3 regions of the Micromonospora sp. SYSU B005 genome follow, and region 1 is predicted to be linked to each of the others. Evidence: riboswitches for the same ligand, from Rfam matches in the RefSeq annotation. Region 1 holds a riboswitch; each other region holds the start of a gene.
The links. Region 1 has a riboswitch for cyclic di-AMP ahead of SM452_RS24505 (C40 family peptidase). Riboswitches for the same ligand answer to the same signal wherever they lie in the genome.

Region 1 (10,184 bases):
CGCCGGCCGGCTCGTACGTCAGTTGCAGCGTGCCGTGGGCGTGGGTGACTGACTCGGTGAGCCGCAGCGCGCTCGGCACCGTCCCCTCGCCGAACAGGCGCTTGCCGGTACCGAGCACGACCGGGTACACCCACAGGTTGAGCCGGTCGACAAGGCCGAGGCGCAGCAGCGACTGCACCAGGTCCAGGCTGCCGATCACGTGCACCTCGTCGTGGCGGGCCTTCATCTCGGTGACGCGCTCGGCGAGGTCACCCTTAACCAGCGACGAGTTCTCCCAGGCCAGCGGGTCGGCGAGCGTACGGCTGGCCACGTACTTCGGTACGCCGTTCAGCAGGCCGGTGAAGGGGATGTCCGCTGGCGCCTTCGGCCAGTAGCCGGCGAAGATGTCGTACGTCTTGCGGCCCAGCAGCAGCGCGTCCATGCTGCTGGCCTGCTGGAACATCACCGCGCCGGACTTGTCGTCGAGCAGCGGCATCTGCCAGCCGCCGTGGCTGAAGCCGCCCTCGCGGTCCTCGTCCGGTTCGCCGGGCGCCTGCGCCACGCCGTCGAGGGTCAGGAACTCGGTCACGATCAACTTGCCCATGGGTCCGCTCCTCCGGTTTCCGCTCGTCCCCCGTCAGACCCGTCAACGACCCGCAACTCATCGCCGCCACCGAGCCGATCTACTCGTGCCGGACGAACCTGAAGGGCACCCCGTCGATCTCCGTGACGTACCCGATCACCGGCACCGGGTTCCTCAGTTCCGCGATCTCGGCAAGCAATGCGGTGGCAGTGCCGGCGTAGGGCTCGGGCGGATCGATCAGGGCGGTATCGCAGACCACCGTCGGCCACTGCTCGGGAGGGCCGTCGTTCAGGTGCCAGCAGAGCAGATAGTCGAGGTTCACGGCTCCCCACACCCGGAGGTCTCCCGGTGAGGTGCCGAAGTGGTACGGGAACCCTCCCGTGCACTCCGCCCTCTCGTTCATCGCGTGATGCCAGTTCCGCGCGTACAGGAGGAAGTCCGGTACGCCCCAGTCGGAAGGATGAAGCACTTCCAGGAAGCCGAGGTTGCCGTGTGGGAAGCGCTCGACGAAGCGTCGGTAGTCCTCGGGAAAGGGGTGGCCGGCGGCCTCGGTGAGGGCCGGCCAGTCGACCTCGATTCCCGCCGACCCGTCCCAGTCGAGCAGGACGGCGAGCCGGTCCGTCGTCGGCGAAGCGCTCGGTGTCATTCGGCGACCTCCGGCAGATGATCGTAATCGAGTGCACGCCCCGTCCGTCTCCACCGTAAGATCAATCTCTTCGGCAGGCGTACGCCTCCGGAGTCCTCGAAGGCGGATTCGCCATGATCCCCGATCGGACTGAGACAAGCGGCCTCCTGGACGAGGCGCTGACGGGTGTGGCCGTCGCGTTCCAGGGCATGACGGCCCACGAGCAGGAGTCCAACTGCGAGTGCCACTGGGGCAGCGCGGAGGAACTGGCACTGCTGAAGACGCCGGACGTGCCGCTCGACGAAGACCTGCTCCGTCGCACGTACTGGGCTGCGGACTGGCGCTATCCCGGCCCGCTGCTACGCCGGATCCTGCCCCAGGTGACTGAGCGCCTCGTGGACGGCCGAATAGTGGCGACGGAAGGGCTGGACAGTCTGGCCCGCTTCTTCGCCGTCTCTCCCTGGCAAGAGTGGCCGAGGGAGCAGCAGGCCGCCCTGCGGAGGTTCCTGAACGTCTGGTGGGTACACGTCCTGGTCGAGCCCGACGCGAACGTGCCCGCACATGCGGCCCTGTCCTTCCTCGCCGAGGCCACCACCCGGCTCACGCCGTGGTTGGCCGACTGGGCGGAGGCGCTGGCCGACGAGCCGGCCAGGCGACAGCTGGTCGAGGCCATGGATGCGTGGATGTACGACCTGGGGGCGACGCGCTCCCGTGGTCGAGTTCGCACGGCATCGACGCGTGGGCCCCCGCGCTGCAACTGTGGGTGATAAGGCACGCGCCGGCCGTCCTGCGCGAGTACGACGCGTCGGCCGAGCTGCTCGAGGACATCAGCCGGTTCAGCCTGCCCGATTCCGAGCGGTACGACAAACCGCTCTCGCGGTGGCGCGCCGGGCGCCCGTGGCCTGAGTGACGTACGGAAGGCCCTGGCCTGACTTCGCGCCCCCGCGACGGCTACGCCCATGGCGTGGACCGCATCTGGATCGGCTGGTAGGCCAAGGCGCGGTCGACCACCTCAGCAGCCGTCAACTCGGGGTCGCTCCAGTAGATCAGGTTGGAGACATAGCCGCCTGGACAGACGAGGCCCCGCTCAAGTTGGTCCAGCCATCCGCCCAACTCATCGTCATCCGCGTAGTCAACACTCATGATCCGCTCGACGAGGGCGATGGCCTCATCCCGAGTCATCAGTGTGCGCGACCGTTCATCAGCTCCCACACCTGCGGTCACGCCCCTTGCCGCCCATGCCGGCCAGCTCTCGAACGACGATCAGCCCAAGTAGCGCTTCTCTCAATCAGCAGCCTTACCGCGCGAACATCCGGCACCACCAGGTGCCACAGAAGTTTCTTCGACTCCAGCCAGCCCAGGCCACGCTCGCGCATCAGAGCAATGGCTGCATCCACCGGCATCCCATCAGCGAGCCGGCTCCGCAATTCTTCGAACTGCTCAGGCCAGTCCGATCGCAGCTCGGCACAGGCACCGAATCGCTCGAAGTTCTCCCGCGCCTCGGTCAGGGTCAGCCCGTTCGGCCCGCTCAACTCGTCGGCGCTGAGGTCATCTGTCCCGTCATCCTGCCAGAAACACACCAGACAGATCCCATGCATGCCACGCTCGTCGAGCGTGAGGCACTGGCAGCACGGACACGCATACGGCCCACCCTCCGGCCCACGACGCACGAATCTCGACGCTCGATCAGCCACGCCTTGAATCCTGTCAAACCGGAGACAACCCGCCGCCATCCCGTCTACCGCCGACCCGCCCGTCTGGGGAGCGGGCCGCAGCGTCCGGCTTTCACTGCACACTGCCAAGGAGCGCGACGAGCACATCGCTGACGGACTCAGCTCGCAGAGGGAGCGGCCGCCACCGTCGCCCAGGTCCTCCAGCTCGCCGACATCGTTCCCGGACGCCTTCACGTCCTGATTCTGCTAGCCGCTTCGCCAGCCTCAGCTACTCGCGAGCGGGCTCAGCGAGCAGATCAAGAAGGGCCGTGATCGGGCACGTAGCGGGCACGGCCAGCACAAGAAGCGGTAGCAACGACTGAGGCCCCAACCAGGAAACCTGTCCTGAGCTGGGGCCTCACGTTGGAGCGGGTGACGGGAATCGAACCCGCACTGTCAGCTTGGGAAGCTGATGTTCTGCCATTGAACTACACCCGCAGCGGCACCACTCTACCTGAAGCCCCCCACCCCCGTGCAGTCAGGTGCACGCGCCACCTCGGCGAGGTGGCGGCATCGGCGGGCGGTCGACCCCGCCACCTCCCCGAACTGGAGTGGATCAAGCACCCACCGGAGCCGGCTGGCGCGAAGTTGCACGTCGGAAACGTATGGGCGTTCTCAAATGCGTCGATGGGATGTAACGTCTGCCCCACGTTTCCGAACCGGCGTGACACACCCCCTGCCACGCCGTCAGAAAGAGGTGGGCCCATGGGACTCCGTCCCAACCTGCTGACCCGGCGTACCGCCGGTGTCGCGACGTCGACCCTCGCGCTGCTGCTCAGCACCGCCGCCGTCGGCGTCGTCCCCGCTGCCTCGGCCTTCTCGGCCGCCCCGGCCGGCGTCTGCGCCGAGCCGGCCGACGCCCACGCCGACGAGCACGCGAACGCTCGCGTCGCGAAGGGCGGCAACGCCAAGCTGGACCCCAACCACCTGACCGCCAAGCAGGTCCGTGACCGCGAGGCCGACCTCGCCGCCGCGCAGCGCGAGCGGGCCGGCTTCCGGACCGGCGCCGTCGCTCCGCTGGCCACCGTGACGATCCCGGTCGTCGTGCACGTCATCCAGGAGAACAGCACCCGGGCCGGCGGCAACATCACCGACTCGATGATCAACCAGCAGATCACCGTGCTGAACCAGGCGTACGCGGGCTCGACCGGCGGCGCCGCCACCGCGTTCGGGTTCCAGCTCACGAAGATCAACCGGGTGACGAACCCGTCGTGGTACCCGATCGTGCAGGGCTCCTCCGCCGAGCGCTCGATGAAGACCTCGCTGCGCGAGGGCGGCAAGAACACGCTGAACATCTACCTCGGCGAGCTGAGCGACAGCCTGCTGGGCTGGGCGACGTTCCCGAAGCGGACGCTGGACAAGATGGACGGCGTGGTGGTCCTGAACGAGTCGCTGCCCGGCGGCACCGCGACCAACTACAACCAGGGTGACACCGGCACCCACGAGGTCGGCCACTGGCTGAACCTCTACCACACCTTCCAGGGCGGCTGCTCCGGCTCGGGCGACAGCGTCTCCGACACCCCGGCCGAGGCGTCCCCGGCGTACCAGTGCCCGACCGGCCGCGACACCTGCTCGACCGCCGGCAAGGACCCGATCACCAACTTCATGGACTACACGTACGACTCCTGCATGTACCAGTTCACCGCCGGCCAGGCGAGCCGCATGCTCACCGCGTGGAACGCCTACCGCGCAGCCTGACCTGTCGTACCGCGTACCGGTGCCGGCCCTGTCCTCGGACGGGCCGGCACCGTTCGTCGTGGGCCGGGTCAGGCGGCCGGACGGCGGGTGTCGAAGCCGTGCCGGCCGCGCCGGGCCTCCGCGGCCACCGGCTCCCGCCGGGCCGGTTCGGCTCCGCGCGGGTCGAGCCAGACCCGCACCTGCGGCGGGGCGGCGCCGGGCTGGGCCACCGGGTCACGCCGGGTCAGCATCGCCGCCTCGACGGTGAACTCGAACAGCCGCCAGTCGCCCTGCGGCGACGCGCGGGCGATCCGGGCCAGCCGCGTCACAGTGGCCGGGTCGGTCACCGGTCGTGCGCGCCCGGCGATGTACGCCTCGTCATCGCTCTCCTCCGGCGGGAACGAGTGCAGCGCGTAGCGGCCGTCGCGTTCGAGGTCGCGGCGCTTCGGCGAGTCGATGACGAAGCACCACAGGCCGTCGTCGGTGATCACCGGGGACACGGGATGGACCCGGGGGCCACCGTCGGCGCGGACCGTGGCGAGGTAGCCGAAGCCCGGCCCGTACTGCTGCATCAGGAGGCGGATCTCGTCGGCGAGGCGGGGCTCGTCGGCGGCGAATTCGGACCAGGAAGCCATGTGGACACTCTATCGAACACGTGTACGAAGATGTAGTGCGACACGCAGGTCACCCGTACCGGTCGCTATGGTGTTCCGATGCTGCTCTCCGACCGCGACCTGATCTCCGAGATCAAGGCCGGCACGCTCGCGCTGGAGCCCTTCGAGCCCACGCTGGTGCAGCCGTCGAGCATCGACGTACGCCTGGACCGGCTGTTCCGGGTCTTCAACAACCACCTCTACACACACATCGACCCGTCGGTGCAGCAGGACGACCTGACGTCGATGGTGGAGGTGCCGGAGGGGCAGCCGTTCGTGCTGCACCCGGGCGAGTTCGTGCTCGCCTCCACGCTTGAGGTGATCTCGCTGGGTGACCAGCTCGCCGGCCGGCTGGAGGGCAAGTCGAGCCTGGGGCGGCTGGGGCTGCTGACGCACTCGACAGCAGGTTTCATCGACCCCGGCTTCTCCGGCCACGTCACGCTGGAGCTGTCGAACGTGGCGAACCTGCCGATCACGCTCTGGCCGGGCATGAAGATCGGGCAGCTCTGCATCTTCCGGCTCTCCTCGCCGGCCGAGCACCCGTACGGCTCGGCCGTCTACGGCTCGCGTTACCAGGGGCAGCGCGGTCCGACGCCGAGCCGGTCCTGGCAGAGCTGGCGCACCTGGCCGACGCGCTGACGACGCCCGCAGTTGTTAATAGGGGCCCCCTCCTCTACCGGAGGCGTTAAGAGGGGGGCCCTTCCTTACACCTCAGCCGGGACGGCCGTAGCTGTTGATGTCGCCGTCGTCGACCCGCTTCATGGTGATCGGCTTGCCGGACTGGGAGGCGTGTACCACCCAGCCGTCGCCCACGTACATCGCCACGTGGTGCAGGTCGCCGTAGTAGAAGACGAGGTCACCGGCGCGCAGCTCGGCCCGGCTGATCCGCTTCGTCACGCCGTGCTGCTGGCGTGCGCTGTGCGGCAGCGAGACGCCGCCCTTGGCCCAAGCCGCCATGGTGAGGCCCGAGCAGTCGAAGTGGTCCGGCCCGGCCGCGCCCCAGACGTAGATCTTGCCGATCTGGGCGCAGGCGAACTTGACCGCCGCACCGGCCGGGCCGCCGGGGTAGCCGGCCGGGCACGGCGCCGGGCGCAGCGGGCCGCCGCCGCCCTTGCCGTACACCTTGAGCCGCAGCTTCTCCAACTTGGCGATCTCGGCGTCGATCTGCTTCTTCTTCGCCGCGAGCTGGGCCTCGGTACGCGCCAGCCCGGCGATCATCTCGTCCAGCGGCTTCTTCTTCGCCGCCAGCTCGTCGCGCAGCGCGGCCACGGAGCGCACCTGCTCGTGCTGGCGGTGCGCGAAGCGGTCGAGCAGTTCCAGGCCGGTGACCAGGTCACCGGGTGAGCGGCTGCCCAGCAGCGCGTTCACTGTGGAGAGGTTGTCGCCCTTGTAGGCGTCGGCGGCGAGCCCGCCGACCTGACCGAGTGCGGCGTCCACCCGGGCCTGGAGGGGTGCGATCTGCCGGCCGAGCACGTCGGCCTGCTTGCGCCGCGCGGCGAGCTGCTCGCGTACGGCGTTCACCTGTTCGATGACCGGTTCGAGCTTGTTCCAGTCGCGGTCGATCTGGGCCTCGATCTCGGCGACCGAGGGTTCGGCGTGTGCCGCCGTGGCGCCGCCGGTCAGGACGACTGCGGTGCCGACGAGGGCGGCGAGGGCTGTGGTGAAGCGGGACCAGCGGGTACGCGGCACAGCCGTGGACCGGTCGACCGACCGGCTCGACGACGGCCGCGGGGCATGGAGTGCCACCGGGCGTCCGTACTCCTTCTTCCGTACCGCCTACCGGGTTAGCTGACGGATTCGGGCGGGAAGGGAGCCGCCCTACCGCATCGCTGCGGATTCACCCCAGGTACCTGGTTCCCCGGCTCGCCCGGAGGCGACTCGGCGGTGTCGGACCGTCACCGACCGGGTTGGACGGTGAGACGTGCGGCCGACGATTCACCAGAGTAGGGACCACCGTTATCGATCCGCAACTTCCAGCGCTGTGACACTCCGTACGCGATGACGGGCCGCACCCAGGTCGGAGGTGAAATTTTCTTTCAAGGCTGATTACTCACTGGAAAGGTATTGACCCCCGTGGGTGTGCGGAGTGAGGGTGGAGACGCAGTGACCCCCATCCCTGTCCAGGAGGTTCGATGCACCTCTCCGCCCCGCCGTCGGGCAGACGGATACTGCTCGCCGCCGCAGTGGCGACAGCCACCGCGCTGGCGACGACCGGCCCGGTGACCGCCGCGCCGGACACGTCCGCGCCCGCGAGCGACAGGCAACAACAATACGCCGCCGCGGCGGCCGAGTACGGCGTGCCGCAGAACGTGCTGCTCGGCGTCTCCTATCTGGAGTCCCGCTGGGACACCCACCCCGGGCAGCCGAGCACCAGCGGCGGCTACGGCCCGATGCACCTGACCGACGCCGCGCACATCCTCGCCATGCCGGGCAGCGCCCACGTCGACGAGGACGAGGACCCGCGCGGCGACGACTCCCGGCCGCTGAAGCTCGACCCGGCCACCGCCGCCGCGCCGGAGCGGGAGACCCCGCTGCCGCCCGCCTCGCTCCAGACGCTCGACGCCGCCGCCGCGCTCACCGGGCTCGACGCGGGCACGCTGCGCACCGACCCGGCCGCGAACATCCGCGGTGGCGCGGCGCTGCTGGCGTCGTACCAGAAGGCTCTGGGCGGGCCGGTCGGCGCCGGCACCGACCCGGCGGCCTGGTACGCCGCGGTGGCCCGGTACTCCGGCGCGGACACCTCGGACGCCGCGGCGGCCTTCGCCGACGAGGTCTACGACCAGCTCGGCCAGGGCGCCAGCCGGACCACCGACGACGGCCAGCGGGTCACGCTCGCCGCCACCGCCGCGACGCCGGACCGGTCCCGGCTGGCCCGCCTCGGCCTGCGCAACGCCGAGCGGCCGGACGGGCTGGAGTGCCCGGTGCGGCTGGCCTGCGAGTGGATCCCCGCGCCGTACGAGCAGCTCAGCAACGACCCGGGCGACTACGGCAACCACGACCTGGGCGACCGGCCGAAGCAGCAGAAGATCGAGTACATCGTCATCCACGACACCGAGGGCTACTTCGGCCCGAGCGTCGACCTGGTGAAGCGGGCCGACTACCTGGGCTGGCACTACACGCTGCGCTCGGTGGACGGCTACATCGCCCAGCACATCAAGACCAAGGACGTCGGCTGGCACGCCGGCAACTGGTACGTCAACGCCAAGTCCATCGGCCTGGAGCACGAGGGCTTCGCCGGTCAGGGCACCTGGTACACCGAGGCGATGTACCGCACCTCCGCCAAGCTGGTGCGGCACCTCGCGCTGAAGCTCGGCATCCCGATGGACCGGCAGCACATCATCGGTCACGACAACGTGCCCGGCATCACCGCCGCCAACGTGGGCGGCATGCACTGGGACCCGGGACCGTACTGGGACTGGTCGCACTACTTCGACCTGATGAAGGCGCCGTTCCGCAGCACCGGCACGCCCCGTACCGGCCTGGTCACCATCGACCCGGACTTCGCCACCAACCGGCCGGCGTTCACCGGCTGCAACCAGCAGCCGCCCGGTGTCCCGACGCCCCGGCCGCCGGCCGAGCCGTGCCCGTCGCGGGGTTCCTCCGCGGTGATCCTGCGGACCGCGCCGAGCCCGGACGCCCCGCTCGTCAACGACCTCGGGCTGCGCCCGGACGGTACGCCGGACACCATGTACATCTCCGACCACGGCGCCCGCGCCTCCGCCGGCCAGACGTACGCGCTCGCCGGCCGCCAGGGTGACTGGACGGCGATCTGGTACCTCGGCCAGAAGGCGTGGTTCCTCAACCCGGCCTCCGCGCCGACCGCCAAGTGGGCCACCGGCTTCGTGGTGACCCCGCGGCCCGGCAAGGCCACCATCCCGGTGTACGGGCGGGCCTACCCGGAGCAGGCCGCCTACCCGGACACCATCCCGTACCAGACCATCTCGCCGCTCCAGTACACGTTCGCCGCCGGCCAGCGGTACGCGGTGGGCGGGGTGCTGCCCGGCGAGTACTACCGGGCGGTCTCGTTCGACGGTTCGGCCCCGGGTGACCGGACCGTGGTCCGCGGCAAGAACCGCTACGTGCAGGTCCAGTTCGGTCACCGGATCATGTTCGTGAACCTGGACGACGTGCTGGTCCTGCCGTCCCCGGTCGGCACGCCGCGCTGACCCGGCACCGCACACGGGAAGGCCCCCGGTCCGCGTGGACCGGGGGCCTTTCCGCTGCCAGGGGTTCGGGTCAGGCGACCCGGACGAAGCCGGCGAGCGGCTGGGTGCTGATGCTCGACACCTGGACCGGTTTACCGGTACGTGGCGCGTGCACCATCACTCCGTTGCCGAGATAGAGCCCGACGTGGTGCAGGTCGGAGCCGAAGAACACCAGGTCACCCGGTCTCGCCTCGGAACGGGAGACCTTGCGGCCCTCGTTCCACTGCGCGCCGGTGAAGTGGGTCAGCGAGATGCCGGCCGCCTTGTACGCGTACTGAGTGAGGCCGGAGCAGTCGAACGAGTTCGGGCCGGTGGCGCCCCACACGTACGGGTCGCCGACCTGGGCGCACGCCGTCTTGATGGCGGTCCGCGCGGCGCTGCTCACCACACCGTCGATCTTGGGGCAGCCCGCCGGGCGGATCGAGGTCACCGGCAGCATGGCGGTCAGCCGCTTGATCTCCGAGTCGATCTGCTTCTTCTTCGCCGCGAGATCGTTCTGCTGCTTGGTCTCCAGCGCGATCAGCGCGTCGAGCTTCTCCTTCTGCTTGTTGTACTCGTCGCGCACCTTGAGCACACCGGCGATCTGGCGGCGCTGGTCCTCGGCGATCCGGTCCAGCATGACCAGCTGCTCGGCCAGCGCGCCCGGCTTGGAGTTCACCAGCAGCGCGCCCAGCTCCTGCGACGGGCCCTGGATGTAGTACCGGGCCGCGATGTCGCCGACCTTGTTCATGGCGAGCGTGGAGGCCAGCT
Region 2 (10,184 bases), on a different contig from region 1:
AGGGCCTCCCGGTGGTCGGCGGCGACTTCGTGCTCGCCACGGACTCGGCCGGCAACCTGAAGTACGCCTCGGTCGCCCAGCAGCGGCCCATCGGCGCCCTCGCCACCACGCCCGCGCTGACCCCGGCCGCCGCCGCGAAGACGGCGCGCGCCCAGCTCAAGACCGTCGACGCGGTCGAGGGCACCACGCTCGTGGTCTACACGCTCGGCGCCGCACCGGCGCTGGCCTGGGAGACCACGGTACGCGGCACCGGCGCGGACGGGCCCAGCCGGCTCACCGTCGACGTCGACGCCCGCACCGGCGCGGTCCTGCGCAAGCAGGAACACGTCGTCCGCGGCACCGGCACCGGCGCCTGGAACGGGCCCAGCCCGCTCACGCTCAACACCACCCAGTCGGGCTCCACGTACACCATGAAGGACCCGACCGTCACCAACCTGAGCTGCCAGGACGCGGCGAACAACACCACGTTCAGCGGCTCCGACGACGTGTGGGGCAACGGCACCGCCACGAACAAGGAGACCGGCTGCGTGGACGCGCTGTTCTCCGCGCAGACCGAGCACAAGATGCTCGCCCAGTGGCTGGGCCGCAACGGCGCCAACGGCAACGGCGGCTACTGGCCGATCCGGGTGGGCCTCAACGACCAGAACGCCTACTACGACGGCAGCCAGGTGCAGATCGGCAAGAACACCGCCGGCCAGTGGATCGGCTCGCTGGACGTGGTGGCGCACGAGATCGGCCACGGCATCGACGACAACACCCCGGGCGGCATCTCCGGCGGCGGCACGCAGGAGTTCGTGGCTGACACGTTCGGCGCGGCCACCGAGTGGTTCGCCAACGAGCCGTCCAGCTACGACGCGCCGGACTTCCTGGTCGGCGAGAAGATCAACCTGGTCGGCTCCGGCCCGATCCGCAACATGTACAACCCGTCGGCGCTCGGCGACCCGAACTGCTACTCCAGCAGCATCCCGTCGACCGAGGTGCACGCCGCGGCCGGCCCGGGCAACCACTGGTTCTACCTGCTCGCCAACGGCAGCAGCCCGACCAACGGGCAGCCGTCCAGCTCGACCTGCAACGGCAGCAGCGTGACCGGCCTGGGCATCCAGAAGGCCATGAAGATCATGTACAACGGCATGCTGCTGAAGACCTCGTCCTCGTCGTACCTGAAGTACCGCACCTGGACGCTGCAGGCGGCGAAGAACCTCTACCCGGGCAGCTGCGCGGAGTTCAACACGGTCAAGGCGGCCTGGGACGCGGTGAGCGTGCCGGCCCAGTCCGGTGACCCGACCTGCTCCGGCGGCACCCCGACGCCCACCCCGAGCACCACGACCACCCCGCCGTCGGGCGGTTGCTCCGGCAACAAGCTCGCCAACCCGGGCTTCGAGTCGGGCAACGTGACCTGGAGCGCCTCGTCCGGCGTCATCACCACCGACAGCGGCCAGGCCGCGCACGGCGGCTCGTACAAGGCGTGGCTGGACGGGTACGGCTCGTCGCACACCGACACGCTCAGCCAGTCGGTGACGATCCCGGCCGGATGCCGGGCGACGTTGAGCTTCTGGCTGCACATCGACAGCGCGGAGTCGACCACCAGCACCGCGTACGACAAGCTCACCGTCAAGGCGGGCAGCACCACGCTGGCCACGTACTCAAACCTGAACAAGGCCACCGGCTACGTGCAGCGGTCCTTCGACGTCTCGTCGCTGGCGGGCACCACGGCGACCATCTCGTTCAGCGGCGTGGAGGACAGCTCGTTGCAGACGTCCTTCGTCGTCGACGACACCGCGGTCACCCTGAGCTGACCGTGGCGTAGCGCGGCCGGTCGTCGTCCTCCCGGCGGCCGGCCGCCTCGTCGTGTCAGGCCGGTGCCGCGTCGCGCGTGGTCGGCGCCGCGTGCGGGTGCGGCGCCTCGTCGTGCCGGGGCGTGTGCGGTCGGGTCAGACCGCGCGCCCGGCCCGGGACCCAGCGCCGCGGTCGCGGTGGATCCGCGCGGCCGCCTCGTGCATCGCGCGGCCGAACAGCTCGGCCTGGTCGCCCATGCTGCCGAGCCGGGCGGCGAGCGCGTCGGCGTCGGCCCGGGCCGACGCGCTGACCCGGTCGTCCAGCTCGGACAACGCGGCGTTGGCGGCGGTCACGAGGTGTCCGCAGAGGACGTCGAGGGGCTCGCCGGCCAGCTCCGGGTCGATCGTCACGGAATCGAGCCGGCCACCCTGGACGGCGACCGCGCGGACCCGGCCGCCGGCTGCAGTGCCCTCGGCGAGCAGCAGGTCGCCCGGCTCGCCGTCGGCGTGTGCCGAGGCCCGGGAGCGCATCGCGGTGAGCGCCTGCTGCGTGCGGGTCAGCAGCTCGTCGATGCTCGCGGCCGCCGAGAACGGGTCGTTGGTCATATCCGCGCTTTCTTCACGTCTTAGCCGAGCATGCGTGACCCTAGCAACCGGCTCCGACGAATCGCCGTCACCGGCCGGTCCGGGTCGCGTCCCGGCGCCGCGAGCAGGCCGGACACCGGCCACGCGGCGTGTCGCGGACGGCCGGGCGCCCGGCCGGGACGAACCGGCCGGGCGCTCGGACGAGGTCAGCGCAGGCGCAGCTGCTGACCGGGGAAGATCAGGCCCGGGTCGTCGCCGACCACGGCGCGGTTGCGCTCGTGCAGGGCACGCCAGCCGCCGTCGACGCGCTGCGCCACGGCGATCTCCGACAGCGTGTCCCCGCGCCGGACGACGTACGTCCCGGCGCCGGACGACGGCCGCGGCGCCGCCTTCGTCGTGGCGCGTTCCGGCGCGGCCTTCGTCGCGGCGGCCCGCTTCGGCGCCGCCTTCCTCGGTGCCGCCTTCGTGGTGGCCCGCTCGGACCGGGTCGCCGTGCTGGCCGAGCCGCCCTTCTTGCCGCAGACCGGCCACGCGCCGATGCCCTGGCCGCGCAGCACCTTCTCCGCGACGGCGATCTGCTCGGACCGGCTGGCCAGGTCGGCGCGCGCGGCGTACTTCTGGCCGCCGTAGCCGTTCCAGGTGGTGCGGGAGAACTGGAGCCCGCCGTAGTAGCCGTTACCGGTGTTGATCTTCCAGTTGCCGCCTGACTCGCAGCGCGCGACCGCGTCCCAGTTGACGCCCGCGCTGGCCGGAGCGGCCGGGCCGAACAGGGTCGCGGCGCCGACGGCGGCGCCGGCCAGGACCGCTCCGAGAGCGGTACGGCGGCTTCGGGCTGAGTATTCAGTTGCCATGTGGATTCCTCCACGCCGACGAGGTGAGCTGTCGGGTTCGGGCCGAGGAGCCCGGCCGCCGGTGGCGGCTTCACCCCGAGGTGACGATGCACCGTGGAACGTGTGGTTCCCCCGCTCCCGCACGAGGTTCGGTTACCGGGGCCGGCGGCGGGATTTGGCGTTTCCGGCCTGCGGTGTCCGCGTCTGCGAACGAAACCGACGCTAGGAGCGATTTGTGATGATCGTCCACTTCTTGTGACGCTCTTCACCCGGCCGGGCGACCGGCGGCGGCGCTACGGTGGCAGGGCCAGGCAAGATCACGGGAGGGCTTGACGGATGACCGATCACGGACACGAGCTGACCTTCGGCGGCTTCATCACCCCCGCCGCCGGGCAGCCCGACCAGGTGGTGGCGCTGGCCCGGCTCTGCGAGCAGGTCGGGCTGAACCTGGTCACGTTCCAGGACCACCCCTACCAGCCGGGCTTCCTGGACACCTGGACGCTGATGTCCTACGTGGCCGCCGCGACCGAACGTATCCGCCTGGCCGGAAACGTCCTCAACCTGCCGTTGCGCCAGCCGGTGGTGCTGGCCCGCAGCGTCGCCAGCCTGGACCTGCTCACCGGCGGCCGGGTCGAGCTGGGACTCGGTGCGGGCGCGTTCTGGGACGCGATCGAGGCGGCGGGCGGGCGACGCCTGTCCCCCGGCGCCGCCGTCGAGGCCCTCGACGAGGCGATCCGGGTGATCCGCGAGGTCTGGGACACCGACCGTCGCGGCATGATCCGCGTCGACGGCGAGCACTACCGGGTGGTCGGCGCCAAGCGCGGTCCGGCGCCCGCGCACCCGGTGGGCATCTGGGTCGGCGCGTACAAGCCGCGCATGCTGCGCCTGGTCGGCCGCGCCGCGGACGGCTGGCTGCCGTCCCTGTCGTACCTGCCGAAGGGCCCCGACGAGCTGCCCGCCCTGAACGCGCTCGTCGACGAGGGCGCTCAGGCCGCCGGGCGCGACCCGGCCACGATCCGCCGCATGCTCAACGTGACCGGCACGTTCGCCCGCTCGTCGGCCGGTTTCCTGGCCGGGCCGCCGGAGCAGTGGGTGGAGGAGCTGGCCGGGCTCACCCTGGAGCACGGCATCACCACGTTCATCCTCGGCAGCGACGAGCCGCGCGCGATCCAGATCTTCGGCCAGGAGGTCGCGCCCGCCGTGCGGGAGCTGGTCGCCGCCGAGCGCACCGCGCCCGCCGGCGGAACCCGCACGGCCGCCGACGAGCAGACCGCCGCCGCCGGCCCGAGCACGCTCGGCGTCACCCCCACCCCCGACCCGGGGGTACGCCTGAGCGCGCGCCGCCCCTGGGACGAGTCCACCCGCCCGAGCGCCCCGCCGCCGCCGGCCGGGCACGTCTACCCGGCCCGCGGACAGGCCGCCGGGCAGCACCTGGTGGACGTGCACGACCACCTGCGCCAGGAGCTGGCCCAGGTGCGCGATCTGCTGGAACAGGTCAAGCAGGGCACTGTCTCGCCGGGCCGGGCGCGGGCCGCCCTCAACGAGATGACCATGCGGCAGAACAACTGGACGCTCGGGGCGTACTGCGCGGCGTACTGCACGATGGTCACCCAGCACCACGGGCTGGAGGACGCCTCGATCTTCCCTCACCTGCGCCGCTCCGAGGCCGGGCTGGCGGCAGTGCTGGACCGCCTCGAGGAGGAGCACGTGGTGATCCACGGCGTGGTGGAGAGCGTCGACCGGGCGCTCGTCGAGCTGGTCCGGCACCCCGGCGACTTCACGCAGCTCCAGGAGGCGGTGGACCTGCTCACCGACACGCTGCTGTCGCACCTGTCGTACGAGGAGCACCAGATCGTCGAGCCGCTGGCCCGGCACGGATTCTTCCCCGGCCAGCTGTGAGGTAGCTGACTTCTGCTTTCCTAAGTCAGGGGGGGGTACCGTCGACGCCATGACGGACCTCCTCGCGCAGCGTGACTCCTGGTCCACCGCCAACTGCTCGATCGCCCGGGCACTGGAGGTGGTCGGCAACCGCACCACGCTGCTCCTGCTGCGGGAGGCGTCGTTCGGCACCCGCCGCTTCGACGACTTCGCCCGGCGGGTCGGCGTCAGCGAGCCGGTGGCCGCCGCCCGCCTCAAGCAACTCGTCGCCGACGGGCTGCTCGACCGGCGTCCCTACCGCGAGCCCGGGCAGCGCACCCGCGACGAGTACGTGCTCACCGCGAAGGGCAGCGACCTGATCCCGGTGCTGGTCGCGCTGCGGCAGTGGGGCGACGCGTACGCCGCCGACGAGGCGGGCCCGGCGGTCCGGGTGGCCCACGACGAGTGCGGCGCCCCCGTGCACGCCCGGCTGCGCTGCGACGCCGGGCACGACGTACCGCCCGGTGAGCTCGCCGTCCTGCCCGGTCCGGGCCTGCTGTCCGCCTGACTCCCCTCCCTCACCACACCTCGGAGCGACACATGAAGATCGCTGGAAGCACCGCCCTGGTCACTGGCGCCAACCGCGGCTTCGGCCGGCACCTGGCCGCCGAACTCGCCGCGCGCGGTGCCACCGTCTGGGCCGGCGCCCGCAACCCGGACGCCGTGGACCTGCCCGGCGTGACCCCGGTACGCCTGGACGTCACCGACCCCGCGTCGGTCGCCGCCGCCGCCGAGCGGGCCGGTGACGTGACGCTGCTCGTCAACAACGCCGGCGTGAGCACCGGCACCGACCTGCTCGACGGCGACCTCGAGAAGATCCGGCTGGAGCTGGAGACGCACTACCTCGGCACGCTGTCGGTGGTGCGGGCGTTCGCGCCCCGGATCGCCGCGAACGGCGGCGGCACGATCCTGAACGTGCTGTCCGCGCTGTCCTGGTTCACGTTCCCCGGCGTCGGCGCGTACGGCGCGGCCAAGGCCGCCGAGTGGTCGATGACGAACGCCCTGCGCCTGGAGCTGGCCGGCCGGGGCGTCCGCGTCGCGGGCCTGCACGTGGGCTACATGGACACCGAGATGGCCGCCGCCGTACCCGGCCCGAAGGCGCACCCGGCCGACGTCGCCCGGCTCGCCGCCGACGGCATCGAGTCCGACAGCTACGAGATCCTGGCCGACGACGTCGCCCGCCGGGTCCAGGCCGGCCTGTCCGGCGGCGTGGCCGCGCTCTACCCCGCCCTCCCCTGAGCCGACCGGGCTCGCCGCCCCGGCGCACCGGCTCAGCGGCCCCTTCACCAGCCAACGGCGATTACGGCCGGCCGCGCGGCTGGACACCAGGCCGGCGCCTCACCGGCTCCAGCAGATCCAGCCCGACCCACACCCGTCCACCCAGGCAGGCCCTGCCGACGCGGGCCTGCAGAGACCACCCACCGGGAGCTCACTCACCGAGCCTGCTCCCTCCATCTGGGACTGATCTTCCCCATCCTGGGACAAGCCAGCTTGATCCACGCCAGCTCGGCGAGGTGGCGGTATCGGGGGCATCCTGATACCGCCACCTCGGCGTAATGGAGTCGATCAAGCCGGCCGGGTCCGGCCGGCGGGGCGGGGCGGGGCGGGTGGGGCTACAGGCCTCGGGCGAGGCGGTCGGCGAGGATCCGGGTGAACCGGGCCGGGTCGGCCAGCTCGCCGCCCTCGGCCAGCAACGCCATGCCGTACAGCAGCTCGGCGGTCTCGGTCAGCGCTGCGGCGTCGGCACCCTCGCCGTGCGCCTTGCGCAGCCCGGTGACCAGCGGGTGGGCCGGGTTCAGCTCCAGGATCCGCTTGACCCGGGGCACCTCCTGGCCCATCGCCCGGTACATCTTCTCCAGCGTCGGCGTCATGTCGTGCGCGTCGCCCACCACGCAGGCCGGCGAGGTGGTCAGCCGGGTGGACAGCCGCACCTCCTTGACGCTGTCGGCGAGCGCGCCGCCGAGGAACGTGAGCAGGTCGGCGTACTCCTGTCGTTCCGCCTCTGCCTTCTCCTTCTCCTCCTCCGTCTCCAGGTCCACCTGCCCCTTGGCGACCGAGCGCAGCGTCTTCCCGTCGTACGCGCCGACGCGCTCGACCCACACCTCGTCCACCGGGTCGGTGAGGATCAGCACCTCGTAACCCTTGGCGCGGAACGCCTCCAGATGCGGCGAGTTCTCGATGGTGGCCCGGTTCTCGCCCGTGGCGTAGTAGATCTCGCTCTGCCCGTCCTTCATCCGCTCCACGTAGTCGCGCAGCGTGGTCGGCTCGGCCGGGTCGTGGGTGCTGGCGGCGCGGACGAGTTCCAGCAGCGTCTCGGTGTTGTCCGGGTCCTCCAGCAGACCCTCCTTGACCACCGCGCCGAACTCGGTCCAGAACGTGCGGTACGACTCGGCGGACATGTCCTTGAGCGTGGCGAGCACCTTCTTTACCAGCCGGCGGCGCACCGCGCGGATCTGCCGGTCCTGCTGGAGGATCTCCCGGGAGATGTTCAGCGACAGGTCGTGCGCGTCCACCACGCCCTTGACGAAGCGCAGGTAGTTGGGCATCAGCGCGTCGCAGTCGTCCATGATGAACACGCGCTTGACGTAGAGCTGCACGCCGCGGCGGCCCTGCGGGGAGAACAGGTCGAGCGGGGCGTGCGAGGGCAGGAACAGCAGCGCCTCGTACTCGAAGGTGCCCTCGCCGCGCATGTGGATCGTCTCGAGCGGGTCGGCCCAGTCGTGCGCGACGTGCCGGTAGAACTCCTTGTACTCGGCCTCGTCGACCTCGTCCCGCGAACGCGCCCAGAGCGCCTTCATCGAGTTGAGCGTCTGCTCCTCGCGGGTGGTGGCGCCGTCCTCGCCGGGCTTGTCGACAGTCATCCGGATCGGCCACGAGATGAAGTCGGAGTACCGCTTGACGATCTCGCGGATCGTCCACTCGGCGGTGTAGTCGTGCAGGTTGTCCTCGGTGTCGACCGCCTTGAGGTGCAGCGTGACCGAGGTGCCCTGGGGTGCGTCCTCGACCTCCTCGATCGAGTACGTGCCCTCGCCCGCGGACTCCCAGCGGGTGCCGCCGGACTGCCCGGCGCGGCGGGTCAGCAGCGTCACCTTGTCGGCCACCATGAACGTGGCGTAGAAGCCGACGCCGAACTGGCCGATCAGCTCCTGGGACGCGGCGGCGTCGGCGGACTCGCGCAGCTTGCGCAGCAGCTCGGCGGTGCCCGACTTGGCGATCGTGCCGATCAGGCCGACCACCTCGTCGCGGGTCATGCCGATGCCGTTGTCCCGCACGGTGAGCGTACGGGCGTCCTTGTCGACCTCGATTTCGATGTGCAGGTCGGACGTGTCCGCCGGCAGCTCCTTGTCGACGAGCGACTCCAGCCGCAGCTTGTCCAGCGCGTCGGACGCGTTCGAGATCAGTTCGCGCAGGAAGACGTCCTTGTTCGAGTAGATCGAGTGCACCATCAGCTGCAACAGCTGACGAGCTTCGGCCTGGAACTCCAACGTCTCGACCCGGTCGCTCACACCGACTCCCTTCCCTCTGGCGGGCCTACGGCGCAAAGGATACGAGGGGTGACCAAGGGGGCACGCACCGGCCGCCCCGAATCCACTGGTACAACCAGTTGACGGGTTGATGTGTTCGGGGCCACACTGCCTCGCATGACCTTCGATCCCGCGCCTCGTGTCTCGGTCTCCGACCACGTCTTCGGGCGGCTGCGCGACGCGATCGTGTCCGGTCGCTACGCGCCGGGCGAGACGCTGCCCGGCGAGCGGGAGCTGGCCGGGGCGTTCGCGGTCAACCGGCACGCCGTCCGGGAGGCACTGCGCCGCCTGCAACAGCTCGGCCTGGTCCGGGTCAGCCAGGGCGGCGCGACCCGGGTGCTGGACTGGCGGGTCCACGCCGGACTGGACCTCGCGCTGTCCCTGGCCCGCTCCGGCGACGTACTCCCGGTCGAGACGCTGGTGCGCGACATGCTGGAGATGCGGGCCTGCGTCGGGATCGACGCGGCCCGGCTCTGCGCCGAGCGCGCGGACGCGGCGCTCGTAGCCGCCCTGGTCCGGGCCGCCGAGGAGTACGGCGACCTGGCCCCCGATCTGGACCTGATGAACGAGGCGAACATCGCCGTCTGGCGGCTGATCGTGCGCGGCAGCGGCAACACCGCCTACCAGCTCGCCTTCAACAGCCTGGTGGCCGGCACGTTCGCGGTCGGCGACGTCCCCCCGGACGCCCGCGCGGCCGAACTGCTCGACGTGGCCGGGCACCGCCGTCTCGCCGCGTCGATCGCCTCCGGTCAGGGCGCGGCGGCGGCCCGGCACGCCCGGGAGCTGCTGACCGCGCCGATCACCACCCCCACCACCACCCCCACCTCCGGAAGGGAAGCGCGCGCATGATCCCCGCCGTGCTGTACGCCGTCCCGGCGTTCCTGCTCCTGATCGTCATCGAGGCGGTCTCCTACCGCTTCCTGCCCGACGACGACGAACGCGGCTACGAGCTGCGCGACACCACCACCAGCCTGTCGATGGGGCTGGGCAGCCAGATCATCGGCTTCCCGTGGAAGCTGCTGACCGTCGGTGCGTTCGCGGCGCTGTGGACCGTGGCGCCGGTGCACCTGTCCCCCGGCGACTGGTGGACCTGGGTGATCCTGTTCTTCGCCGACGACCTGGCCTACTACTGGTTCCACCGCTCGCACCACGAGGTACGCGTGCTCTGGGCCAGCCACGTCGTGCACCACTCCAGCGTCTACTACAACTTCTCGACCGCGTTGCGGCAGAGCTGGACGCCGATGACCTCGCTGCCGTTCTGGCTGGCGCTGGCACTGCTCGGCATCCCGCCGTGGATGATCTTCCTCCAGCAGTCGGTCAGCCTGCTGTACCAGTTCTTCCTGCACACCGAGCGGATCAGGGTGCTGCCCCGGCCGATCGAGTGGATCTTCAACACGCCGTCGCACCACCGGGTGCACCACGGCTCGAACACCGAGTACCTGGACCGCAACTACGGCGGCATCCTGATCATCTGGGATCGGCTGTTCGGCACGTTCGAGCCGGAGCGGGCCACCGCGCGCTACGGCCTGACCAAGAACATCGGCACCTACAAC
Region 3 (10,184 bases), on a different contig from region 1:
GACCCCGAGGGGCGTGTGACCGTGGGTCGCGAGGCCGTTCGGCCTGGTGGTTCCCCAGGTAGACGAGGTGAGGGACATGACGCCGAGCACCCCGGAACAGGCACTTGCCGAGCTGCGTGCCGGTAACCACCGGTTCGTCACGGGCGTCCCGCAGCATCCGAATCAGGACGCCGGGCACCGGGCGGCGGTCGCCGACGGCCAGCACCCGTTCGCGGTGATCGTCGGCTGCTCCGACTCGCGGCTCGCCGCCGAGATCGTCTTCGACCGCGGTCTCGGTGACCTCTTCGTGGTGCGTACCGCCGGGCACACCGCCGGGCCGGAGGTGCTCGGCAGCGTCGAGTACGCCGTCACCGTGCTGGGCACGCCGCTCGTGGTGGTGCTCGGGCACGACTCGTGCGGCGCGGTCCAGGCCGCCCGGGAGGGGGTCCGGACGGGTGCCGCCCCGGCCGGGCACCTGGGCGCGGTGGTGGACGCGGTCTCGCCGAGCCTGCTGCGCGCCGCCCGCCAGGGCGTCGAGGACCTCGACGGCATCATCGACGTCCACATCGCGCAGACCGTGGAGACGCTGCTGGCCCGGTCCGCCGTGCTGGCCGAGCGGGTGGCCGCCGGGCGGTGCACGGTGGTGGGCATGTCGTACCGGCTCGCCGGTGGCGAGGTGCGGACCGTGGCGCAGTCCCCGGCCCCGCTGCCCGCCCCGGCCGCGCCCGCCGACCCGGCGCTGGCGAGCTGACACATTCGGACGCGAAAAGGGGCCGCCCTCGGGCGGCCCCTTTTCGTGGTGTCCGGATCAGAGCAGCGACATGTGGACGTGGTCGGTGTGGTTCGACGGTCCGCTGTAGGAACGCCAGCCGGTGGCCGGGAACCAGATCTGCCGGTTCCAGATGACGTAGTAGATGCCCAGCCGGTCGGCGTTGCGGATCAGGAACGCGGCGACCTCGTTGCCGTACCGGCGGGTGTCGTTGTTGTGCCACGGCGCGAAGCCGCTGTTCTGCAGCGACCAGTCACACGCCTTGCCCTTGGGGTGCTCCCACGGCCCGCCGGACCGGTAGCAGCCCACGAAGCGCTTGAAGCCCGCGCGCCGGACCTCCTTGTACGCGTGCAGCGTGCGCGGCGTGACGCAGCCCGAGGTGGTCGGGTCGTCCTCGCTGCACGACTCGGCCTTCCACCCGCCGTCGGCGGTGCGGCCGGGGGCGATCTTGGCGACCGGTGAGGTGGCGGAGACCAGGCCGCCGGTGAAGCCGAGACCGCCGACGAGCTTCAGCGCGCGCTCGGCCTGCACCTTCTCGCGCTCCATCGCGTTCTTCTGCTTCTCCTGCTCGCGCACCTCGGCGTCGAGCGCGATCTTGGCCTGCTCGGCGCGGGTCTTGACCGCGTTGATGGCGGCCAGGCGCTGCGCGTTGAGGAGGTTCAGCTCGTCCAGGGCGTTGACCCGGCGGACGAACGAGTCGGGGGAGTTGCTCTCCAGCAGCATCGCCATCGCGCCCATCCGGCCGGTCCGGTAGGACTGGGCGGCGAGTTGGTTGACCTGCGGGCTGAGCGCGTCGAGTTCGGCCTGTGCCGTCTTCACCTCGGCCGCCAGCCGCCGCTGGCGGTCCTGGGACTTGGCGAGCTTCGCCTTGGCCTGGAGGAAGTTCCGGTTGGCGGAGTCGATCGCCTCGGTGATGAGCGGCGGATCGCCGTCCTCCTCGTGGCCCGAGGGGGTGCCGGGGGCCGCCGCGGCGGGGGCCGCGGTCGCCGGGTTCGGGCCGGCCAGCACGGCTAGCGAGGCCAGCACGGCCACCACGGGTGTCAGCCAGCGGCGCAGGGGTGCCGTCACAGTGTTCCCTTCCGTCGGCCGCCGACCGGGTTAGCTGACGGGTTCGGGACGGAAGTGGCCCCTACCGCTGTCGCGGATTCACCCCATGTACCTGGTTCCCCGGTTCGCCCGTGGGCGATTGGGCGGCGGCACCGCTGGCGCCGGTGCGCGCCTTCGGCGGTGACCGGCAGCGAGGTTACCTGACAGCACTCGTGAGGATCTACGTCCGGAAGCCGACCAATAGCGAGATTTCGCCGTGGCACACCGTGACCAGCGTCGCGTTTGAATTCGATGGTCACGCTGCGGAGTGTCACCATGCGGCCTCCGTACTCTTCCCGCCGCCGAGCGCCTCCAGCGCGTCGTCCCGTCCGGCCGGCGGCGGGGGCGCGGCGGGCGCCGGCTCCGCGCCGGGCGAGCGCCGCCCGGCGGTGGTCACGATCGCGGCCAGTCCGGTCGTCAGCGGTACGGCGGCGATCAGGCCGAGCGTCGCCACCGCGCTGCGGACGATCTCCTGGGCGAGGAACTCACTGGTGAGGATCTCGCTCACCGGGCGGGAGTCGGCGACCAGCAGGAGCAGCAGCGGCAGCGAGGCGCCGGCGTACGCCAGCACGATGGTGTTGACGGTGGACGCGATGTGGGCCCGGCCGACCCGGGTCGCCGCCCGGTAGAGCTGCCGCCGGGACAGCCCGGGGTTGGCGTGCGCCAGTTCGGTGACGGTGGCCGCCTGGGTGACTGTGACGTCGTCTAGCACGCCCAGCGAGCCGATGATGATGCCGGCCAGAAGCAGTCCGTGCAGGTCCACGTCGCCCTGGAACATGGACAGCGTGGTGGCGTCCTCGCTGCCGAAGCCGGTCAGGTGGGTGGCGGACGTGGCGAGCAGGCCGAGCACGCCGGTGACCACCAGGCTGCCGAGCGTGCCGAGCACCGCGACCGACGTCTGCGCGGTGATCCCGTGGGTCAGGTAGAGCACCACGAACATGATCAACGCAGCGCCCACGATCGCGACGAGCAGCGGCGGCTGGCCGGCGCCGATGCCCGGCAGCACGAAGCCGAGCAGGATGGCGAAGCTGGCCGCCAGGCCGCCGAGCGCGGCGAGCCCGCGCCACCTGCCGAACGCCACGATCGCGGCGGCGAACAGCACCATCAGCCAGATCAGCGGCGTACCGCGCTGGTGCTCGGCGATGTTGTAGGACTTCACCGCCGGGTCGGCCGGGTCGGTCAGCTCGACCAGGACGACCTCGTCGCCGACCGCGACCCGCGGCGCGCCCGGCCCGGCCGGGATCGGCGTCTCGACCTGCCGGCCCGCGTCCGGGCCCTGCTCGGCGGTGACGGTCACGGTGCCGCAGGGGCCACCGCCGCCCTCCGGGGCCTCCGGCGTCGGCGGGCAGGGCTCGGTGACCACCCGGGTCACCGTGCCGTGGTAGCGAGGGACGTCCGCGCCGCCGACCGGCTCCCGGTCCTGCCCGGGCCAGAGCACCAGCGCCGCGATCACGGTGAGCGCGAACAGCGGCACCACCACGGCGACGAGCAGCCGCCGTACGCCCGGCGGCGCGGCGGGTGCGGGGCGGGTGTGGTCGGCACCCATGACGTCTCTCCCAACGGTCGCGGCGACGCCTGGTCCGCCGGACCGGTCTGGTCACCCGGCCGGCGCGGACGTGTCGACCACGTCCGGGTCGTCGCCCGGCCATGGTAGGCAGCCCGGCCGGCCGCTCCCGCACACCGTGGCCGGTGACGCGCGTCCCGCGCGGGTCAGGCCAGGCCGGCCCGGCGCCGCCGGTACTCGTCCTCGTCGATCTCGCCGCGGGCGTACCGCTCGTCCAGGATGCGCCGGGCCGTCGTCGGGCCCAGGTACTGCGGGCCGGTCCACCGCACGGCCGCCCAGACGAGCCCCGCCAGCACGGCGAGCACCAGCAGGGACCAGATCCACATCCAGCCCATCATCGGGCTCTGCCACATCATCGGGCCGCCCTCCGTCCGTCACCGCGGGTCCGCCGGGCCGGCCTGCCCGCCACGTCGACGGTACGTCCGCCCGGGTGCGCCGGCACGGGTCGATGTGCCCTGGCCCGAGGGTCGGAGGTCCCCGCTCAGCCGCGCTTCATCAGGCGGCCGACGGCGGCCATCATCTCGGTCGCCATCTCGTCGGCCCGGCCCTCGGCGGCGCCCTCGTGCATGCAGTGCCGGGCGTGGCCGTCGAGCAGGCCCAGGCCCACCTTGTCCAGCGCCGCCTGGATGGCCGAGATCTGGGTCAGCACGTCGATGCAGTAACGGTCGTCCTCGACCATCTTCTCGATGCCACGGACCTGCCCCTCGATCCGGCGGAGCCGGGCGAGGAGTTGGTCCTTGCTGGCGGTGTAGCCCCGGGTCGGGCTGGACGGCGCGGTCATGAAACCGAGGATAGCGTACCCCTCGGGGGTATGCTAACGTTCGGAACGTACCCCTGGGGGGTATCAGATCGGAGGGCGAGATGGAGACCACCTACCAGGTGAACGGCATGACCTGCGGGCACTGCGTCAACTCGGTGAGCACCGAGCTGAGCGCACTTCCGGGCGTCACCGACGTCCAGGTCGACCTGGCCGGCGGCCGGGTCACCGTCACCAGTCAGAACCCGCTGGACGCGGACGCGGTCCGCGCGGCGGTCGACGAGGCCGGCTACGACCTCGTCGGTGCGTGACGGGTCCGGCGGACCCGCGACAACCGAGGAGACACCATGAACACGGCGACGAAGCTCAGCGGCTTCGCGCTCGGCCTCGTGGCGGTGTTCGGCGCGGCGTACGGGATCGGCAACCTGGCCGATCCCGTCGCCCCGGCCGCCGAGACCCGACACGACGACACCGGCAGCGACCACGGGGCCGGCGATACCGGCCACGGTGACGAGAGCCAGGCGGGCGGCGCCTCCGCGCACCTGCCCGGCGGGCTGCTCGTCTCCGAGCGCGGCTACACGTTCCAGCCCGCCGACGCCCCGGCCGGGCAGTTCGCCTTCCGGATCACCGGCCCGGACGGCGCACCGGTCACCCGCTTCGAGGTGGCCCACGACAAGCGCATGCACCTGATCGTCGCCCGCCGGGACCTGTCCGGGTTCCGGCACGTCCACCCGGAGATGGCCGGCGACGGCACCTGGCGGGTCGCCTCGCCGCTCGGCGGCCCCGGCGTCTGGCGGGCGTTCGCCGACTTCACCCCCGAAGGCGGCGAGCCGCTGACCCTCGGCCTGGACGTCACGGTCCCCGGCGAGCTGACCGCCCAGCCGTTGCCGGCGCCGGTGACCAGCACCACAGTCGACGGCTACACGGTCACCCTGACCGGCACGCCGGAGCCGGGCCGCACCAGCCGGCTCACGCTCTCCGTCAGCCGCGACGGGCGGCCGGTCACCGACCTTGCGCCCTACCTCGGGGCGTACGGGCACCTGGTGGCGCTGCGGCAGGGCGATCTGGCGTACCTGCACGTGCACCCGGAGGGCACGCCCGGCGACGGGCGCACACCGGCCGGTCCGGCGATCACGTTCGCCGCCGAGGTGCCCTCGGCCGGGGCGTACCGTCTCTACCTGGACTTCCGGCACGGCGACGCGGTGCACACCGCCGAGTTCACCGTCCTGGCCGGCGACCGGACCGCGCCCGCGCCCGCCGCGCCGGCATCCACCACCGCACCGACCCCGGACGCCGGACACGGCACCCCGGGGCACGGGCACAGTTGAGCGCCGGAGGTGCCGCGATGACTGCCACGGGAAAGGCGCTGCCCACCGCGCCGAACCTGATCGAACTGGCGATCGGCGGGATGACCTGCGCGTCCTGCGCCGCCCGGATCGAGAAGAAGCTCAACCGGATGGACGGCGTCGAGGCGACTGTGAACTACGCCACCGAGAAGGCCACCGTCCGGTACGCCGACGACATCGCGCCGGCCGACCTGATCGCCACCGTCGAGAAGACCGGCTACACCGCCGTGGTGCCGCCGCCGCCCGAGCAGGCGGAGGCGGCAGCGGCCGGGGAGCCGGTGGACGAGCTGCGCACCGCGCGTACCCGGCTCTGGGTCTCCGCCGCGCTCACCCTGCCGGTGATCGTGCTCGCCATGGTTCCGGCCTGGCAGTTCGACTACTGGCAGTGGGCCTCGCTCACCCTCGCCGCCCCGGTGGTGGTCTGGGGCGGGCTGCCGTTCCACCGCGCCGCGCTGATCAACCTGCGGCACGGCGCGGCGACCATGGACACACTCGTCTCGCTCGGCACGCTGGCCGCGTTCGGCTGGTCGCTCTGGGCGCTGTTCCTCGGCGACGCCGGCATGCCCGGGATGAAGCACCCGTTCAGCCTCGACATCACCCGCGGCGACGGCGCCGGCAACATCTACCTGGAGGCCGCCGCCGGGGTGACCGTGTTCATCCTGGCCGGGCGGTACTTCGAGGCGCGCTCCAAGCGCACCGCCGGGTCGGCGCTGCGCGCCCTGCTCGAACTCGGCGCCAAGGACGTGGCGGTGCTGCGCGACGGGCAGGAGACCCGGATCCCGGTCGGCCGGCTCGCGGTCGGCGACCGGTTCGTGGTCCGGCCCGGCGAGAAGATCGCCACCGACGGTGTGGTCGAGGAGGGCACGTCCGCGGTCGACGCCAGCATGCTCACCGGCGAGTCGGTGCCGGTCGAGGTTGGCCAGGGCGACGCCGTGGTCGGCGCCACGGTGAACGCCGGCGGCCGGCTGGTGGTCCGCGCCACCCGGGTCGGCGGGGACACCCAGCTCGCCCAGATGGCGCGGCTGGTGGAGCAGGCACAGACCGGCAAGGCGGCGGTGCAGCGGCTCGCCGACCGGATCTCCGGCGTCTTCGTGCCGATCGTGATCGCGCTGGCCGCCGGCACGCTCGGCTGGTGGCTCGGCACCGGCTCCGGGCCGACCGCCGCGTTCACCGCCGCGGTGGCCGTCCTGATCATCGCCTGCCCGTGCGCGCTCGGCCTGGCCACCCCGACCGCGCTGCTCGTCGGCACCGGCCGCGGCGCGCAGCTCGGCGTGCTGATCAAGGGGCCGGAGGTGCTGGAGTCCACCCGCCGGGTCGACACCGTGGTGCTGGACAAGACCGGCACCGTCACCACCGGCCGGATGGCGCTGGCCGAGGTGCTGCCCGCCGACGGCGAGGACGCCGACGAACTGCTCCGGGTGGCCGGTGCGCTGGAGGCCGCCTCCGAGCACCCGATCGCGCGGGCCGTCGCCGAGGCCGCGGCCGAAGCCGGACCGCTGCCGCCGGTCGGCGAGTTCGCCAACGCCGAAGGGCTGGGCGTGACCGGCACCGTCGACGGCCGGACCGTGGTGGTCGGCCGGGCCCGGCTGCTGCGGGAGCGGGGTCTCGACGTACCCGAGGAGGTCGTGCGGGCGGTGACCGGCGCGGAGGCCGCCGGGCGGACGGCGATCCTGGCCGGCTGGGACGGGCGGGCCCGGGGCGTGCTCGCGGTGGCCGACGCGGTGAAGCCGACCAGCCGGGCGGCCGTCGCGCGGCTGCGTGAGCTGGGCCTGAAGCCGGTGCTGCTCACCGGCGACAACACCACCGTGGCGAAGGCGGTGGCGGCCGAGGTCGGCATCGACGAGGTGATCGCGGAGGTGCTGCCCGCCGACAAGGTCGACGTGGTCGAGCGGCTCCAGCGCGAGGGCCGAGTGGTCGCGATGGTCGGCGACGGGGTGAACGACGCCGCCGCGCTGGCCCGCGCGGACCTCGGGCTGGCCATGGGCACCGGCACCGACGCGGCCATCGAAGCGGCCGACCTGACGCTGGTCCGGGGCGACCTGATGGCCGCCGCGGACGCCATCCGGCTCTCCCGGCGGACGCTGGCGATCATCAAGGGCAACCTGTTCTGGGCGTTCGCCTACAACGTCGCGGCGCTGCCGCTGGCGGCGGCCGGACTGCTCAACCCGATGCTCGCCGGGGCGGCCATGGCGTTCTCGTCGGTGTTCGTGGTGGGCAACAGCCTGCGGCTGCGGAGCTTCCGCCCGGTCGGGTGAGGGGATTGAGCCGACGACCGACGGGGTAACCAGTTGTCGTCAGGCAACCGCATCAGTGGAGGTCATCATGGGTCTGGACGACAAGATCGACAACGCTTCCCAGGACACCGCGGGCAAGGTCAAGGAGGGCGTCGGCCGGGCGACCGACAACGAGCGCCTCGAGGCCGAGGGCCGCAACGACCAGGCGGGCGCCAAGCTCAAGCAGGCCGGCGAGAAGATCAAGGACGCCTTCAAGAGCTGAGTACGTGACGCACACACACCACCGGGTCGGCCCACGGGCCGGCCCGGAGTGCTGTCCGGGTGCGGGTCAGCGCGGCCGGTCACCGGCCAGGCGCGCGGCGCGTACCTCCAGATAACGCCGCTCCGGCAGGCTCGTGGTGGCCCGCGCGGCGGCCAGGTACGCGGCCCGGGCCTCCGCACGGTCACCGGCCAGGTCGAGCAGGTGCGCGCGGACGGCGGCGAGCCGGTGGTGCCCCGAGGTCCGGTCGTCGCCGTCGAGCGTGGCCAGCAGCGCCAGCCCGGCACGCGGGCCGTCCACCATGGCCACCGCGACGGCCTGGTTGAGCGTGACCATCGGGTTCGGCGCGACCCGCGCCAGCACCCGGTAGAGCGCGACGATCTGCCGCCAGTCGGTGTCCTCGGCGGTGGGCGCCTCCGCGTGCACCGCGGCGATCGCCGCCTGCACCTGGTACGGCCCCGGCGCCGACCAGGTGAGCGCCTCGGTCACCAGCGCCACCCCCTCCGCGACGGCGTCCCGGTCCCACCGGCTGCGGTCCTGCTCCGCCAGTGGCACCAGCTCGCCGTCCGGCCCGGTACGAGCGGCCCGGTGCGCGTCGGTGAGCAGCATCAGCGCCAGCAACCCGGCCACCTCGCCGTCGTCCGGGAGCAGCCGGCGCAGCTCCCGGGTCAGCCGGATCGCCTCTGCGGTCAGCTCGGCCCGGTGCAGCGCCTCGCCGCTGGACGCGGTGTAACCCTCGTTGAAGACCAGGTAGAGCACCCGCAGCACGGCGGCCAGCCGCTCGTCCCGGTCCGCCGGCGACGGCAGCGTGAAACGCGCGCCGGACGCCTCGATCCGCTGCTTCGCGCGGCGGATCCGCTGGCTCATCGTCGCCTCCGGCACCAGGTAGGCGCGGGCGATCTCGGCGGTGCTCAACCCGCCCACGGCGCGCAGTGTGAGCGCCACCTGCCCGCTCACCGGCAACGCCGGATGGCAGCAGAGGAACAGCAGCTTCAACGTGTCGTCCCCGCTCGGGGTCTCCTCGTCGGCGGGCGGCGCGACGGTCGCGTACGCGGGCTGCCGCACCGCCACCGCCACCTCGCGTTCCCGGCGGGCGTGCTCGCTGCGCCACTCGTCGGTGAGCCGCCGGGTGGCGACGGTGACCAGCCACGAGCGGGGATGGTCCGGCAGGCCCTGTTCCGGCCACTGCACGGCGGCGGCCAGCAGCGCCTCCTGGACCGCGTCCTCGCAGGCGTAGAACTGGCCGTGCCGCCGCACGAGCACGCCGAGGACCTGCGGCGCGAGCTCACGCAGCAGATCCTCGACCGCCCGCGACGTCACATCTCCGTCCCGGCCTGCTCCATCACCGCGCGCACCTCCAGCACACCGAAACCGTGCCGCACGTCCGGCCAGCGCGCGGCGATCTCGGCGGCCCGCTCCGGGGTCTCGCAGTCGACGGTCAGGTAGCCGGCGAACTGCTCCTTGCTCTCCATGAACGGCCCGTCGGTGATCTCGGCGCCGCCACCGGCGGCCGGACGGGCCGTACGGGTCTGCGAGGGGTGAGCGAGCGCCTCGCCGCCGACCAGCTCGCCGGACTCGGTCAGCTCCTTCATGATCTCGTCGACCTCACCGAAGATCGCGGTGCGTTCCGCCTCGGACAGCTCCTCCACGAAGCCGGGCCGGTTCCAGATCAGCAGCATGTACTTCACGGTGCACTCCTCGGATGCGGGCCACCGGCGGTGGCGCCTCGCAGACGGGTCGGAGCCGGTCCGCCCGATCCGACATCATCCCCCGGGAAGTTCAGCGGCCCCCGCGTACCGGACGGCGTGCCGGGCGGCCCGGGTCGAGCGAGGCCCGGTCGGCCGCGCTGGTGCCGGAGACCCAGCCCTGCTCGTCACGCACCTGGAGGCGGTGCCGGGTGGTGCCCGGAAAGAGCTGGTCGACGCGTTCCCGGACGGCGTCCGAGCGGGCCGCGAGCACCGGCAGCAGCCGGTCGTCGTCGAGTTCCTCTGCCGCCGCCGCGCTCGCTGACCGCAGCCGGTCGCCGACGCGCAGCGCGAACGCGTTGAGGAACGACTCGTCGTACCCCTTGGTGCGTCGCCCGCCGGCCCTGCCGCGTTCACCCCGGCCGCGCAGCATCGCGGCGGTGGCCTGCACGAGCAGCGAGGTGTGCAGCAGTTCGACAGCCGCCAGGTCGGCCGGGAAGCCGAG

Region 2: linked by a shared signal. The riboswitch ahead of SM452_RS07355 (LysM peptidoglycan-binding domain-containing protein) and the one ahead of SM452_RS24505 (C40 family peptidase) in region 1 are both predicted to bind cyclic di-AMP.
Region 3: linked by a shared signal. The riboswitch ahead of SM452_RS26610 (coiled-coil domain-containing protein) and the one ahead of SM452_RS24505 (C40 family peptidase) in region 1 are both predicted to bind cyclic di-AMP.

What each region holds. Positions count from the first base shown of each region.
Region 1 covers NZ_JAXCFU010000013.1:17,760-27,943, forward strand. The annotation lists gene SM452_RS24460 (dihydrofolate reductase family protein) at 1-583, opposite strand, end outside; gene SM452_RS24465 (hypothetical protein) at 663-1,208, opposite strand; gene SM452_RS24470 (hypothetical protein) at 1,322-1,954, shown strand; gene SM452_RS24475 (e9imm peptide) at 2,139-2,411, opposite strand; gene SM452_RS24480 (CPCC family cysteine-rich protein) at 2,408-3,007, opposite strand; tRNA gene SM452_RS24485 (tRNA-Gly) at 3,264-3,337, opposite strand; gene SM452_RS24490 (zinc metalloprotease) at 3,605-4,597, shown strand; gene SM452_RS24495 (pyridoxamine 5'-phosphate oxidase family protein) at 4,666-5,211, opposite strand; gene dcd (dCTP deaminase) at 5,290-5,868, shown strand; gene SM452_RS24505 (C40 family peptidase) at 5,941-6,975, opposite strand; cyclic di-AMP (ydaO/yuaA leader) riboswitch at 6,989-7,123, opposite strand; gene SM452_RS24510 (N-acetylmuramoyl-L-alanine amidase) at 7,362-9,395, shown strand; gene SM452_RS24515 (C40 family peptidase) at 9,466-10,184, opposite strand, start outside.
Region 2 covers NZ_JAXCFU010000002.1:452,639-462,822, reverse strand. The annotation lists gene SM452_RS07365 (M4 family metallopeptidase) at 1-1,796, shown strand, start outside; gene SM452_RS07360 (YbaB/EbfC family nucleoid-associated protein) at 1,932-2,381, opposite strand; gene SM452_RS07355 (LysM peptidoglycan-binding domain-containing protein) at 2,567-3,211, opposite strand; cyclic di-AMP (ydaO/yuaA leader) riboswitch at 3,210-3,355, opposite strand; gene SM452_RS07350 (LLM class flavin-dependent oxidoreductase) at 3,527-5,089, shown strand; gene SM452_RS07345 (winged helix-turn-helix transcriptional regulator) at 5,139-5,615, shown strand; gene SM452_RS07340 (SDR family oxidoreductase) at 5,648-6,346, shown strand; gene htpG (molecular chaperone HtpG) at 6,721-8,613, opposite strand; gene SM452_RS07330 (FadR/GntR family transcriptional regulator) at 8,749-9,480, shown strand; gene SM452_RS07325 (sterol desaturase family protein) at 9,477-10,184, shown strand, end outside.
Region 3 covers NZ_JAXCFU010000016.1:53,091-63,274, reverse strand. The annotation lists gene SM452_RS26615 (carbonic anhydrase) at 77-730, shown strand; gene SM452_RS26610 (coiled-coil domain-containing protein) at 788-1,816, opposite strand; cyclic di-AMP (ydaO/yuaA leader) riboswitch at 1,821-1,951, opposite strand; gene SM452_RS26605 (YibE/F family protein) at 2,106-3,380, opposite strand; gene SM452_RS26600 (SHOCT domain-containing protein) at 3,545-3,754, opposite strand; gene SM452_RS26595 (metal-sensitive transcriptional regulator) at 3,880-4,179, opposite strand; gene SM452_RS26590 (heavy-metal-associated domain-containing protein) at 4,260-4,466, shown strand; gene SM452_RS26585 (hypothetical protein) at 4,503-5,483, shown strand; gene SM452_RS26580 (heavy metal translocating P-type ATPase) at 5,501-7,756, shown strand; gene SM452_RS26575 (CsbD family protein) at 7,824-7,997, shown strand; gene SM452_RS26570 (RNA polymerase sigma factor) at 8,064-9,314, opposite strand; gene SM452_RS26565 (YciI family protein) at 9,311-9,673, opposite strand; gene SM452_RS26560 (DUF2786 domain-containing protein) at 9,774-10,184, opposite strand, start outside.